DNA from 3 places in the Paenibacillus sp. GD4 genome. Region 3 is predicted to be linked to each of the others. Evidence: riboswitches for the same ligand, from Rfam matches in the RefSeq annotation. Region 3 holds a riboswitch; each other region holds the start of a gene.
The links. Region 3 has a riboswitch for S-adenosylmethionine ahead of RAC89_RS20840 (methionine ABC transporter ATP-binding protein). Riboswitches for the same ligand answer to the same signal wherever they lie in the genome.

Region 1 (4,376 bases), 3.0 Mb from region 3:
TTACGGTGGACGGGAGGACCATGTACATTCAGCGTCTCCACTACTATAGCGAAGCGAATAGCAACGAGGAGCTTTACGACCAGCTTCGCCAATGGAGACTGAAGCAGGCCGGCAAAGAGGGGAAGGCGCCCTTCATCATCGCAACGAACCGGGTATTGAAGCTGATCAGCACCTTCGTTCCGAAAACGGAAGAGGAGCTGCTGCAGCTTCCGGGCATCGGGAAGAACAAGGCGGGGCTCTATGCGGCGGATATTTTGTCCATGACGGCGGAGCAGGAGCAGAAGCGTGCTTTCCCGCTGTCATGGGTAGCGGAAGAGGTCACGCAGGGGGAGTTCTTCGCATGGCTGCTGCAGGAGAAGGAGAGGAAGCGGAAGGCGGAGGCGGACAAGCAAGAGACCAAACGCAAGCTTCTCGAGGTGATTACGAAGGGGGAAAAGATCGATTCGCTCCAGGAGCAATCGCGCATTCAACGAAGGGATTTGCTGCTGTGGATTGAGGAGCTCGATCGAGAGGGCTATGATCTGGAGCCTTACATCGATAGGATGCTGAACGAGGTGCCGGAGAAGGAACGCGAAGCGGCTTGGCAGGCCTTCGAGCTGCAAGGGGATCGGTACCTGAAGCCAATATTGCAAGCGATGTACAAGCAGGAGGAGCTGTCGGCTAAGGATGCAGATCGGGTATACGAATGGCTTCGGCTATTGAGGCTGAAATTCCGCAGGACGAATGCTGCGACTACGGCAAGAGAGGCAGGGTAAGAGCAATAATGTAAAGGAAAGGTGGGGCTTCTGTCTGGAGCCCTCTCTTTTTCCGTGAAACAGCTGGAAATCTATTGAAGACGTGCAGGTACTGGAGTATCATGAAGCTAAGAGAGTCCAAGGAGGATACAGAACATGGAAGAAATCAAATCCATTCTGCAAGCCGTGCTAAAAAACCAGGAGATCACGAACGCCAAATTGGATGCATTATACACGCGAGTTGACACAATGGAGAACAGACTGGACGGTAGAATCGATACATTAGAAGGCAGAATCACTTCATTGGACAACAGAATGGATTCATTGGATAGTAGAATGGATTCATTGGACAGCAGGATGGATTCCTTGGAAAACCGGCTTGACCGCGTTCATCACAGCTTGCAGCTTCAGATCGATGAAGTGGCCCTCGACGTCAAGCATATTAAGCGGGGCATACGGATGCTTGAAACGGATCTTGATTCAACCATCGATCGGGTTCGCCGGATCGAGGATCAGCGCAGTATCGGTTAACCGCAGCAAACAACAAGAAAAAAGGATCGGCTCTACAGCCAATCCTTTTTGCGAAAATACCACAGCATGGTCAGTCCTACAACCACCATAAAGCATACGGCATATAAGCCGCCCAGCTCGGAATGGAGACCGGGGATGTAATCAAAGTTCATTCCATAAATGCCAGTGATGAAGGTCAACGGCATGAAGATCGTCGTCAGCGCCGTAAATACGCGCATAATTTCGTTGGCGCGGCTCGCAATACTGGACTGGTAAGCTTCTCGCAAGTTGCCCATCAAATCGCGGAACGTATCGAACGTTTCCGAGATTTTTACAGCATTCTCGTAAATATCGCCGAAGTACTTGCGAAGTGGCTCGCTGATCAGCCGCAAATCCTTGCGGTTCAGCGTGGCGATAACCTCTTTCTGAGGAATCAGCACCTTCTTTAACCACAAAATTTCACTTCGCAATCCGATAATCTCGTTCAGATGCGATTTCTTCGTGTGCATCAGAATATCCTCTTCCAGCTTCTCAATCTTCGCTTCGATCCGATCGCCGACATTGGTATAATTATCGACAACGAGATCCATCAGGTGATAGAGAAATTGGTCGGGCGAGGTAACTTCCTCTTCCCACAGAATTGGCTTCAACGCACGGATCTCATTGATTTTCTGGCGCGTAACCGTGATGATGTAATGCTTCCCCAAAAAGATGTTCAAGGCGCGAAGAAAAATCTCTTCGTCGTCAAAACGGATGCTGTTCATGACGATAAAATAGTGCGTGTCATAGAGCTCAATCTTCGGACGCTGCTCCTCCTCGGATAAGCAATCCTCAACAGCCAGCTCATGAAGGTGGAATAAGGGCTGAAGCAGCTCAAGGTCCTCGATATCGGCGTCGATCCAATAAAATCCCCGTTCGGGCGCCTCCATCGTTAAAGTGATATCCTCCACCAGTGTAAAAATGCCGTCCTGCACCAAGCGTGCTTTCATGGCGCTCTCCCCCTTGTACGAAGTGTTCCGTCAAGGCTTCGAGGCAGCAGCGGTCGGCTGTCGGCAAACTGGCGGACTACAGGCGTAGCATGTCAGCGGATGCCGAACGAACGTAACGCGAGTGGCCGCAACGTCCTTGACGGAATTGTATGCGGTTGTTACAAACAGAGATACTACTCCTCGGGTCTCCGTCCATTCGAAATACTGCACCCCTTTTACACGATTTGTCCAAGATACTTGTCTAGTATAAACCTTCATTTTTCACAATTCAAGGAGAAAACGGCAGGAGTTGCGTTGAAATCCTTGCCTTTTGCTTAGTATATGAGTGCTGAGGACGTTTGGTGCCGCATTATGGGGGCCTAAGGGGTGTAGGCGTCCCAATATCGATGCTTGACGAAGACCGTAATTTCGATTACATTAGTATTAACCCAAAACAATTGAATAGATTCGGTTTCAAACTCTTATCAAGAGCAGGTGGAGGGACTAGCCCGATGATACCCGGCAACCGACAATATCTTTGCGCACGATGACGACGACACGACGAAAAGGCAAAGAATTGCACGGTGCTAAATCTTGCGGAAGCGGTATGTAAGCTTCTGAGAGATGAGAGAGGACGATGTGATATATACAAAGGCCTCTTCTCGCCCGCGCGAAGACGGCCTTTTTTGGTGCTCCGCGGCAGGCGCAGGAAACGACGAATCCCAATCCTACATTCGAAGGAGTGAGCCTAATGCCTATTAAGATTCCTGATTTTTTACCGGCGAAAGAAGTGCTGATTAATGAGAATATTTTCGTGATGGATGAAAGCGTGGCCTTTCATCAGGACATTCGTCCTCTGCGCATCGCGATCCTGAATTTGATGCCGACGAAGGAAACGACCGAGACTCAGCTGCTGAGACTTATCGGCAATACTCCCCTTCAGGTCGAATTCGTGCTCCTGCACCCGAAAACGCACACCTCGAAAAATACGTCGCAGGAGCATTTGGCTCAATTCTACAAAACCTTCGAGGATGTCAAGCACGAGCGGATGGACGGGATGATTATTACCGGGGCTCCGGTAGAAACGCTTGATTTCGAGGACGTGTACTACTGGCAGGAGCTGCAGCAAATCATGGAATGGTCCCGCGAGAACGTAACCTCGACGCTGCATATTTGCTGGGCGGCCCAGGCCGGTTTGTATCACCACTTCAATGTTCCCAAGTATGCGCTGGATAAGAAGCTGTTCGGCGTGTTCCCTCATACAGTGAACCGCCCTAATGTGAAGCTGCTGCGCGGCTTCGACGAGTTGTTCTTAGCTCCACAGTCACGCCATACGGAAGTGCGGCGGGAGGATATCGAGCGTCACCCTGAGCTGGAGATTTTGTCCGAATCCGAAGAAGCCGGCGTTTATATTGCGGCGACGCGGGACGGGAAGCAGATCTTCATTACCGGCCATTCTGAATACGATGCGTGTACACTGAAGAATGAGTATGACCGCGATGTGAACAAAGGAATGCAGATTGATATCCCCCAAAATTATTACCCGAACGACGATCCTTCGAGACAGCCGTTGAATACTTGGCGGGCGCATGCGAACCTGTTGTTCTCCAACTGGCTGAATTATTATGTGTATCAGGAAACGCCGTTTGATCTTCACAAAGGAGAGTACGTTATATGAGTCATGAGAAGTGGAAAATCGAGAGCCGTCTCGCACAGATCGGCTCTCAAGAAGAGCCGGTGACAGGCGCGATCAGCTTTCCTGTCTACCAAGCGACGGCATTCCGCCATCCGAAGCTCGGACAGAGCACGGGCTTCGACTATGCCCGTACGAAAAGCCCGACGCGCAAGGTGCTTGAGGACGCCATCGCTCAGCTGGAATCCGGCGACGCCGGATTCGCCTGCAGCTCAGGCATGGCGGCATTACAGACGATTTTCGCCTTGTTCAGCCAAGGTGATCATTTGATCGTTTCGTTAGACCTTTATGGCGGTACCTACCGTTTGCTTGAGAAAATCATGTCCAGGTTCGGCGTGACCGCAACCTACGTGGATACGAATGATTTGGATGCACTTGAATCCGGCGTGCAGCCGAATACAAAGGCGGTATTGATCGAGACTCCGACCAATCCGCTGATGATGGTTACCGATCTCGAGCTGGTGTGCGGAT
Region 2 (4,376 bases), on a different contig from region 3:
ATCCATCGTTCATCATTTTGTAAGAGCTCACGGCGGTTTCATCCGCGTTGCGAGTCAGCCTGATGAAGGCACTATATTTACCGTATATCTGCCGAAAGGCAATGATAAGTATATGGAGTGAACGACAGGGACGGCAGCTCGGATAAACCTCCCGCGCCTTCGCGTGGGCCGCTCGCACTGTTTGTTAAAATATGGAAATCGAAGGTGTGGTGATAACGCAGGTGGCCGAAAAAACAAACAGAGGTGTCCCAAGGGCCATGAAATGGCTGAGGGGCACCCCCGGTTTCTGCGAAGTATTCGAATCAGACTCTTACACGGACTTCAGGACGGGTAATAAATAATCGTTTGATAAACAGCCTTATGGCGGGAAGTATTGCTGTAAACATGGGGCTTATCCGCTACAAAATGAAGCGCGTCACCCGCATTCAGATGGTACGATTCCTCTTGAATGGTAACGTGAAGCTGGCCCTGGAGGATCACAATATACTCTTCCACCCCTTCGTTATGGGGTTCCGAGTTATGCAAGCAGTCGGGATCCATCTCAACAATATAGACCTCGAATTTTTTTTGTTGATCGAACGGGATGATCGGATAGGCGCGGTACAGCCCCTCTTCCTCTCGAAAAGGCTCCATCTCACCGTAACGAATCAGCTTCACTTCCGGTGATTCCTCTTCAATCAGAGAAGTAAATGAAATGCGAAGCCCGTTAACGATCTTCCATAGGATGGAAATGGTCGGATTCGAATCACCGCGTTCGATTTGCCCTAACATCGCTTTGCTAACGCCGGTTAATTCAGCTGCCTGATCCAGACTGAGCGATCTCGCTTTGCGGATGTTCAGCAGGTTTCGGCCGATTTTCTTATGAATCTGATCTGTTTCCACGTTACAGTCTCCTTACTCATTCATACTTAAGCTTACGATATGTTAACCGGATCGGCGTTGATCGTCTCAGGGGAATGGTTCATCGCGTAGGCTAAATCCTCTAGGATTGCGCTGGAGGTAGGCATTTCACCGGCACCGCGTCCGCTGAACGTAAGCTCGCCCACGAGGTTGCCGGATAAATGCACGGCATTGAACTCATACATCACTCCGTATAACGGATGTCCCTCCGGGATAAGTCTTGGCTCGACGGTTAAATGCACGGTTCCGTCCTCGAGTTTCTCAGCGGAGGCGATTAATTTCCAGCGGGCATGTTGTTCTTTAGCATAGGCGATGTCATTGGAGGTCAAGTGGGTGATACCCCGGCGAACCACCTTGTCAGGCGTTGTATCCACACCCCAGGCTAGCCGAGCTAGGATGATCAGCTTATACATGCTGTCGTAGCCCTCCACATCCGACGTCGGATCCGCTTCGGCGAAGCCCAATGCTTGTGCCTCGGCTAACACCGTATCGTAATCCAGCGATTCGAGCATCATTTTGGTCAAAATGAAATTCGTCGTGCCGTTCAATATCCCTGAGATACGTTCGATTTTATTATAACGGAGAAACTGGGAGAGCACGCCGAGAACCGGGATCCCTCCGCCGACGCTGGCTTCATACAGCAAATGAACGCCCATCTCCTTGGCCAACCGGAGCAATTCCGAGCCATGTTTGGCCATAAGCTCCTTATTCGCCGTAATCACATGTTTCTTGGAACGGAGTGCTTCTTCTATATACGTTTTGGCGGGCTCGACGCCTCCCATCACTTCTATAACAACTTGAAGTCGACGATGGGAAGAGAGTTGTTTGTAGTTATCGAATAAAAGCTCCGGATGAATGTCCACGCTTCTCGGCTTCGACAGATCTTGAACCAAGACACCGCAGAGCTCAATCTTTCCACCGAAGCTTTCTTTTTGCCTCTCGGCATTGCCGGTCAATGCTTTCACCACGCCGCTGCCTACCGTACCTAAGCCGAGTAAGGCGATTCCGATCGAATCTCTCGTTTGCTCCATAGCCATCCCCCTTAAAATAAAAAAACCTCTTCCAAGAAGAGGTTAGAACGGAATCGTCCTCTTCTTATCTTTCGGAACCTCGTTCCGATGGATTTAGCACCTTATCCCATTGATGGGCCGGTTGCCGGGTTTCATAGGGCCAGTCCCTCCACCTCTCGCAATAAGAAAAGCTGTTTATACAGCCGGATATGAAATTATTGACTTTTATTGTATTGGACTTCTTCCGGATTGTCAATTTATAAATGTTCGTTAGCGGATAAGTTAGGTAAAATATGTATTTACATTATAGCATACGAGTGTATAATATAACATATAAGTACACTAAAACGCACATTTATTTCACTATAACATACATTCTTGTAGTGTAGCTCCCACCCTAAGGAGGTCATATTCATGACGAGCCAAACGTTTGCCTTATATCTTCGGCAGCAGCTTGCCGAGCTAAAAGCCCAAGGACTGTTCAATACGATTGAGCCTCTGGAAAGCGCGAACGGCCCTATCATTCGTATGAACGGCCGCAGCTTGATCAACCTTTCTTCCAACAATTATTTGGGGCTGGCATCGGACACCCGTTTGGTCGCGGCGGCGATCGAAGCGACGCAAGCGTTTGGCGCAGGCAGCGGTGCCGTCCGGACGATCAACGGTACCTTACAGCTTCACGCCAAGCTTGATGAGAAGCTCGCGGCATTTAAGCAAACCGAAGCGGCGTTGAGCTTCCAGTCGGGTTTTAACTGCAATATGGCTGCCATTTCTGCTGTCATGGGTGCGGATGACGCGATATTATCGGATGAACTGAACCATGCGTCCATTATCGATGGCTGCCGTTTAACCAAATCAGCCGTTATTCGTTACCGACACTCGGATATGAACGATTTGCGTGCCAAAGCGAAGGAGGCCAGGGAGTCCGGCAAATACAAGAACATCATGGTGATTACCGACGGCGTCTTCTCGATGGATGGAGATATCGCCAAGCTGCCTGAAATCGTGGATATTGCCGAGGCTTTCGATCTCATTACTTATGTGGATGACGCCCACGGTTCGGGGGTGCTTGGCGGTGGAGCGGGCACAGTAAAGCATTTCGGCTTATCCGCCCGAATTGACATTCAGATCGGGACGTTATCGAAGGCGGTCGGTGTCGTAGGGGGGTATGTGGCCGGGTCGCGCGAGTTGATTGAATGGTTAAAGGTACGCAGCCGTCCGTTTTTGTTCTCTACTGCGATGCCGCCGGGCTCCGTTGCGGCTTGTATCGCGGCGATAGACATTTTACAGGGCAGCAAGGAGCTCCAGGACCGGTTATGGGAGAATGCCGCCTACCTGCAGCGCGGTCTTAAAGAGCTCGGCTTCTCTATAGGGCACACACAAACCCCGATCACGCCGTGTATTCTCGGAAATGAGGAAGCGACGCAGCAATTCAGTACCAGGCTGTACGAAGAGGGCGTTTATGCCAAAGCGATTGTTTTTCCGACCGTGCCGAAGGGGTCCGGGCGTATCAGGAACATGCCTACGGCGGCGCATACGAAAGAGATGCTCGACCAGGCGCTTGCCGTTTATGAGAAGGTCGGTCATGAGCTGGACTTGATATAAGGAGGTGCTTACCATGAAGCGAATCATGGTGACCGGAGCCCTGGGCCAGATCGGTTCGGAGCTGGTGGTACGGCTGCGCGATATTTATGGAGAGGATTCCGTTCTGGCGACGGACATCCGGGAGGGGCAGAGCGAGGCCGCCTTATCCGGCCCATTCCGCATCCTTGATGTGTGCAATGGGCCGTTGATCCTGGAGGCGGCCAGGGAGCACCATGCGGATACGATCATTCACCTTGCGGCACTGCTTTCCGCAACAGCGGAGATCAATCCTGTATACGCATGGAATTTGAATATGGGCGGATTGGTTAATGCGCTCGAAGCGGCGCGACAGCTCGGGTGTCAATTTTTTACGCCTAGCTCTATTGGAGCATTCGGAGCGGGCGCCCCCAAAAAGGGCACGCCTCAGGATACGGTACAGAGGCCTTTGACCATGTACGGGGTCAACAAAGTGTCCGGCGAGCTGTTGTGCGACTACTACTTTCATAAATTCGGCGTAGATACGCGAGGGCTGCGCTTCCCGGGATTAATTTCTCACTGTACGCCTCCCGGGGGCGGTACGACGGATTATGCCGTCGATATGTATGTGGATGCTGTTCGAACGGGAAGCTATACCTCCTATTTGAAGCAAGGGACCTTCCTGGACATGATGTATATGCCCGACGCGATTGACGCGGTGATTCAATTGATGGAATCGGATGCCTCCCGGCTGAAACACCGCAATGCCTTTAATGTAACCGCCATGAGCGTCGATCCGGAGCGCATAGCCGCAAGCATCCGAAGGCATCTGCCGCAATTTGAGCTCAAGTATTCCATCGACCCGGTCCGCCAAGCGATTGCGGAAGGATGGCCGGATTCGATTGA
Region 3 (4,376 bases):
CAAGCAAAATGAGCACGGTCACAATCATCACAGTGGTCTGGAAGCGCTGATAGCCGTAGCGAATGGCCAAATCGCCCAGACCGCCGCCGCCGATAACTCCGGACATCGCCGTGTACGATACCAAAGTGACGGCTGTAATGGTGATGGCCGCTATAAGTCCCGGCCGGGATTCCGGCAGCAGCACCTTCGTGATCAGCTGCATGCGGGTCGCTCCCATCGCTTGGGCCGCCTCGATAACACCGCGATCGACCTCGCGCAGCGCTGTCTCGACAAGCCGTGCGAAGAAGGGCGCTGCCGCGATGACAAGCGGCGGGATGGAGCCGGGAACCCCTAACGAGGTGCCGACAATCAACCGCGTAAGCGGAATGACCAGTATCATCAGAATGATGAACGGAACAGAGCGGAGCACGTTCACTACAAAGGATAGGACCGCGTAGATCAGCGGCTGCTCCAGCAATTGTCCTCTTCCCGTCAGATAGAGCACGATGCCGAGAGGCAAGCCGATGAGTACGGTGAATAAGGTGGAAGCCCCCAGCATGGAGAGTGTATCCAGCGTATTCGAGCCGATCTCGGCCCAGTCCAGCTCCATAAGCTTATCCATGCGTCAACACCTCCACATCCAGGCCGCGCTCACGAAGCAGGTCGATGGCTCGCTGCGCCTCGGCTCCGGTCTCTCTAAGCTCCAGCAGCAGCTGGCCATAGGGCGTATCCTTCAATCGCGATACCGTTCCTTGCAAAATGACGAAGGGCACCTTCGTATCGCGCATCGTTTCGTACAACACCGGCTCATACGTCATCTCACCGAGGAAGGTGATGAGGATGCGGGTTGTGTTCCCCGACGCGCGCCCCGGCCATTCTGCAGAAAGCGGTTCGGAGGCCTCGGCTACAAACTGCTTCGTAGTGGGGTGCTGCGGCTTCAGAAATACATCCGTAACCGGGCCAAGCTCCACAATCCTGCCTCCGTCGAGTACAGCGACCCGGTCGCAGATCGAGCGGATGACCTGCATTTCGTGGGTAATCAGGACGATCGTGATGCCCAGCTCCCGGTTAATGTCCATAAGCAGGGTCAAAATCGACTGTGTCGTTTGCGGATCAAGCGCCGACGTCGCTTCGTCGCACAGCAGCACCTTCGGATTCGTCGCCAGCGCTCTGGCGATGCCGACCCGCTGCTTCTGGCCTCCGGACAGCTGGGCGGGATATTTGTGCTCGTGGCCGCTTAGGCCGACGAGCCGGATCAGCTCTTGAACCCGACGCTCTACCGACGGCTTGTCCGCCTTGGCCAGCTTAAGCGGAAAAGCGATATTATCCGCGACGGTAGCAGAGGACAGCAAATTAAAGTGCTGGAAGATCATGCCGATCGAACGCCGTTCTACCTGAAGCTTGCGGTCATTCAGTGACGTAATGTCGATGCCGTCGACGATGACCTGCCCTGAGCTGGGCCGTTCCAGCAGGTTGATGGTCCGGATCAGCGTGCTTTTTCCAGCGCCGGAATGGCCAATGACACCGAAGATTTCGCCTTTGCTGATGGTAAGGCTTATATGGGATAAGGCTGTAATTTTTCTGTCTTTTACTAGATACTCCTTGGTAACTTCATGAAGCTGTATCAATTCATCCACCCCCTTGGTTAGGCATGAAAAAAGCCCCTGCACACAGAGGTACAGAGGCTGACTTTATCGCTCTTGTCCCTCTCATCTTCCAGAATCGCGCCGATTCTGGAGGAATTGGCACCATACTTCCCTGCAGTTACGCATGGAACGGTTGCCGGGCTTCATCGGGCCTTTTCCCTCCGCCTCTCTTGATAAGAAGTTTGCTATTATTTTACCTTAGGTCATTAACAAGTAGTAAGTTTATTACGATTTGGCGATACTGTCAACCACTATTTGTTCTCAGGATCGACCAGCTGACAATCCTTGAGCGGGATCAGACGCGTCTTGTGCTTGAGCTTGTAGCCAAAGTAGAATGCCGCAAACAATGGCAAGCCGATGTAGGACGAGAGCAGCGCCTTCCAATCGATTGCATCGCCGGTGACGGCCGAGTAGCCTTGCCCGATCATAACAAACAGGCAGAGCGCGAATGCAAAGATCGGTCCAAACGGATACCACCGCGCTTTGAAGGGCAGATCGTTAATACGAAAGCCTTGCAGCCGATACGCTTTGCGAAAGCGATAATGACTGACCGCGATCCCGAGCCACGCCAGAAATCCGCACATGCCGGACAAATTCAGCAGCCAGATGTAGACGACCCCGTCGCCGAACAGGGAGGTGAAAAATGCCAGCATCCCTACGGCCGCTGTGGCTAGCAGCGAGGTTACCGGAACCCCGCGGCGATTCAGCGCACCAAGCCACTGCGGCGCCTTCCCCTCTTTAGCAAGGACCCAAAGCATCCGGGTCGAGGCATACATTCCGGAGTTTCCGGCGGATAGCACCGAGGTCAGAATGATCGCGTTCATGACGGAAGCGGCAAAGGCCAAGCCGGCATTTTCGAATACGATGGTGAAGGGGCTTACCGCAATATTGTCGACGTCTCCGTTGATCAGCACCGGATTCGTATAGGAGATCAGCATCCCGATAACGAAAATGGCCAAAATATAAAATAAGAGGATGCGCCAAAATACTTGCCGGATTGCTTTCGGGATATTCACCCTCGGGTTCTCGCTCTCCCCTGCTGCAACCCCCAGCAGCTCCGTTCCTTGGAACGAGAAGCCCGCCGCCATGAACACGCCCAGCATAGCCATAAACCCTCCATGGAACGGGGCGTCGCCCTCTGTAAAGTGAGTGAAACCGACCGGTTGTCCGCCCAGAATCCCGAAGATCATGAGCAAGCCGACTCCGATAAACAGAACGACGGTAACAACTTTAATCAAGGCAAACCAATATTCGGCTTCCCCGAAGCCTTTGACCGATAAATAATTAAACAGCAGCATGATAGCAAGGAACAGCACACTCCAAGGCAAGGACGGCGTGTCGGGAAACCAGAACTTCATGATGAGTCCCGCAGCCGAAAGCTCGGCGGCGATCGTTACGGCCCAGTTGAACCAATAGTTCCAGCCTAGTGCATAGCCAAGCGCAGGGTCGACGAAACGTCCCGCATAAGTACTGAAAGAGCCGGACACCGGCATGTAGGCGGCCATCTCTCCCAGGCTGGTCATCAGGAAGTACACCATGATGCCGATCGCCGCATACGCCAGCAGCGCTCCGCCCGGTCCTGCCGTGGAAATGGCCCCGCCGCTGGCCAGGAACAAGCCGGTCCCGATGGAGCCCCCGATCGAGATCATCATCAGATGCCTTGCCTTCAGCCCGCGCTGAAGCTGTTTATTTTGTTTATTGCTCACTTGTACTACCCCTTCTTCCCTATGGACGAATCAATCCAAAAAACATCCACTAGTTTACTAGAAAATGCCGGGTTGTGGCAATGGAATTCTTTAGGCGGTAAGGTAGGTCCCGTTTGATGAAGAAGCGTCGATGCGGTATTATAAAAGTAAAATAACTTTTCGGTTGTAAAGCATACACCGTTCCTCCCTGCGCTCAAGTTAGGGATGGACGGTGTTTTTTTGTGCTTATATCCGGCAGAGGAGTGAAGGCTATTGGTATTCGAAGCTTTGTATAAGGATTTTATGCTTCGTCATGAGCGAGGCTGCTCCAAGGAACGGCTGCGGAGACTGCGGGAAGGACACGGTCACGCAGAACGGTTGTTTCTGGAGCAGGTGTGGTGGCCCGCGGTCGGTCATTTGGACGACCTGCATCCGGAATATGAGGTGTGGGATTTCAAGGACGGCGTAAGGTTCTTGGACTTTGCGTACCTTCGCGGGACCCACCGTGTTTGTATTGAAATCGACGGATTCGGCCCGCATGGCCGCGATCTGAAACGTTGGCAATTTTCCGATCAGCTGACTCGGCAAAATCACTTGGTTCTGGACCAGTGGAAGGTTCTGCGCTTTTCCTATGATGATATAAACGAAAAACCGCGTCGTTGCCAGCAAATGATTCAGCAAATGCTCGGCCGTTGGTTTGGTGTCGATGTGGAACCACAACAGCTCACTTTGAAGGAGCGTGAAATCATGCGGCTGGTCATTCATTCCCGCGGCCCGGTTACACCGGCTGCAGTGTGCGAACGGCTCGGTATTGGCAACAGGCACGCGAGAGATCTGCTCCGGCGATTAGTGCAAGCAGGCCTGCTTTCGCCTGTCTCCGGCCAACTACGCGTACGCTCCTATGGATTGAAACCGGAAGCCAAGCCTAGTATTGTAGTTGATGTTAATGGGAAGAGGGATGCGCGAAGGGGATGATCGTGGTGACGGCGGATAATTACGGCACGCGATGCCGCTATTCCGCTGAATCTCCCCCCTCTCCCCCATGTTTGCGGCATGCTGGGACGTT

Region 1: another riboswitch for S-adenosylmethionine. It lies ahead of metA (homoserine O-acetyltransferase MetA); the one in region 3 lies ahead of RAC89_RS20840 (methionine ABC transporter ATP-binding protein).
Region 2: another riboswitch for S-adenosylmethionine. It lies ahead of RAC89_RS30930 (homoserine dehydrogenase); the one in region 3 lies ahead of RAC89_RS20840 (methionine ABC transporter ATP-binding protein).

Annotation. Positions count from the first base shown of each region.
Region 1 covers NZ_JAVCYK010000001.1:1,379,281-1,383,656, reverse strand. Annotated here, with positions in the region: gene RAC89_RS06615 (HRDC domain-containing protein) at 1-755, shown strand, start outside; gene RAC89_RS06610 (hypothetical protein) at 891-1,265, shown strand; gene corA (magnesium/cobalt transporter CorA) at 1,298-2,233, opposite strand; SAM riboswitch class I at 2,692-2,843, shown strand; gene metA (homoserine O-acetyltransferase MetA) at 2,964-3,890, shown strand; gene RAC89_RS06595 (aminotransferase class I/II-fold pyridoxal phosphate-dependent enzyme) at 3,887-4,376, shown strand, end outside.
Region 2 covers NZ_JAVCYK010000002.1:1,867,755-1,872,130, forward strand. Annotated here, with positions in the region: gene RAC89_RS30920 (sensor histidine kinase) at 1-121, shown strand, start outside; gene RAC89_RS30925 (helix-turn-helix domain-containing protein) at 322-882, opposite strand; gene RAC89_RS30930 (homoserine dehydrogenase) at 915-1,931, opposite strand; SAM riboswitch class I at 1,993-2,098, opposite strand; gene RAC89_RS30935 (glycine C-acetyltransferase) at 2,325-3,515, shown strand; gene RAC89_RS30940 (NAD-dependent epimerase/dehydratase family protein) at 3,529-4,376, shown strand, end outside.
Region 3 covers NZ_JAVCYK010000001.1:4,395,414-4,399,789, reverse strand. Annotated here, with positions in the region: gene RAC89_RS20845 (methionine ABC transporter permease) at 1-601, opposite strand, end outside; gene RAC89_RS20840 (methionine ABC transporter ATP-binding protein) at 594-1,607, opposite strand; SAM riboswitch class I at 1,686-1,805, opposite strand; gene RAC89_RS20835 (amino acid permease) at 1,877-3,277, opposite strand; gene RAC89_RS20830 (DNA-binding response regulator) at 3,584-4,285, shown strand.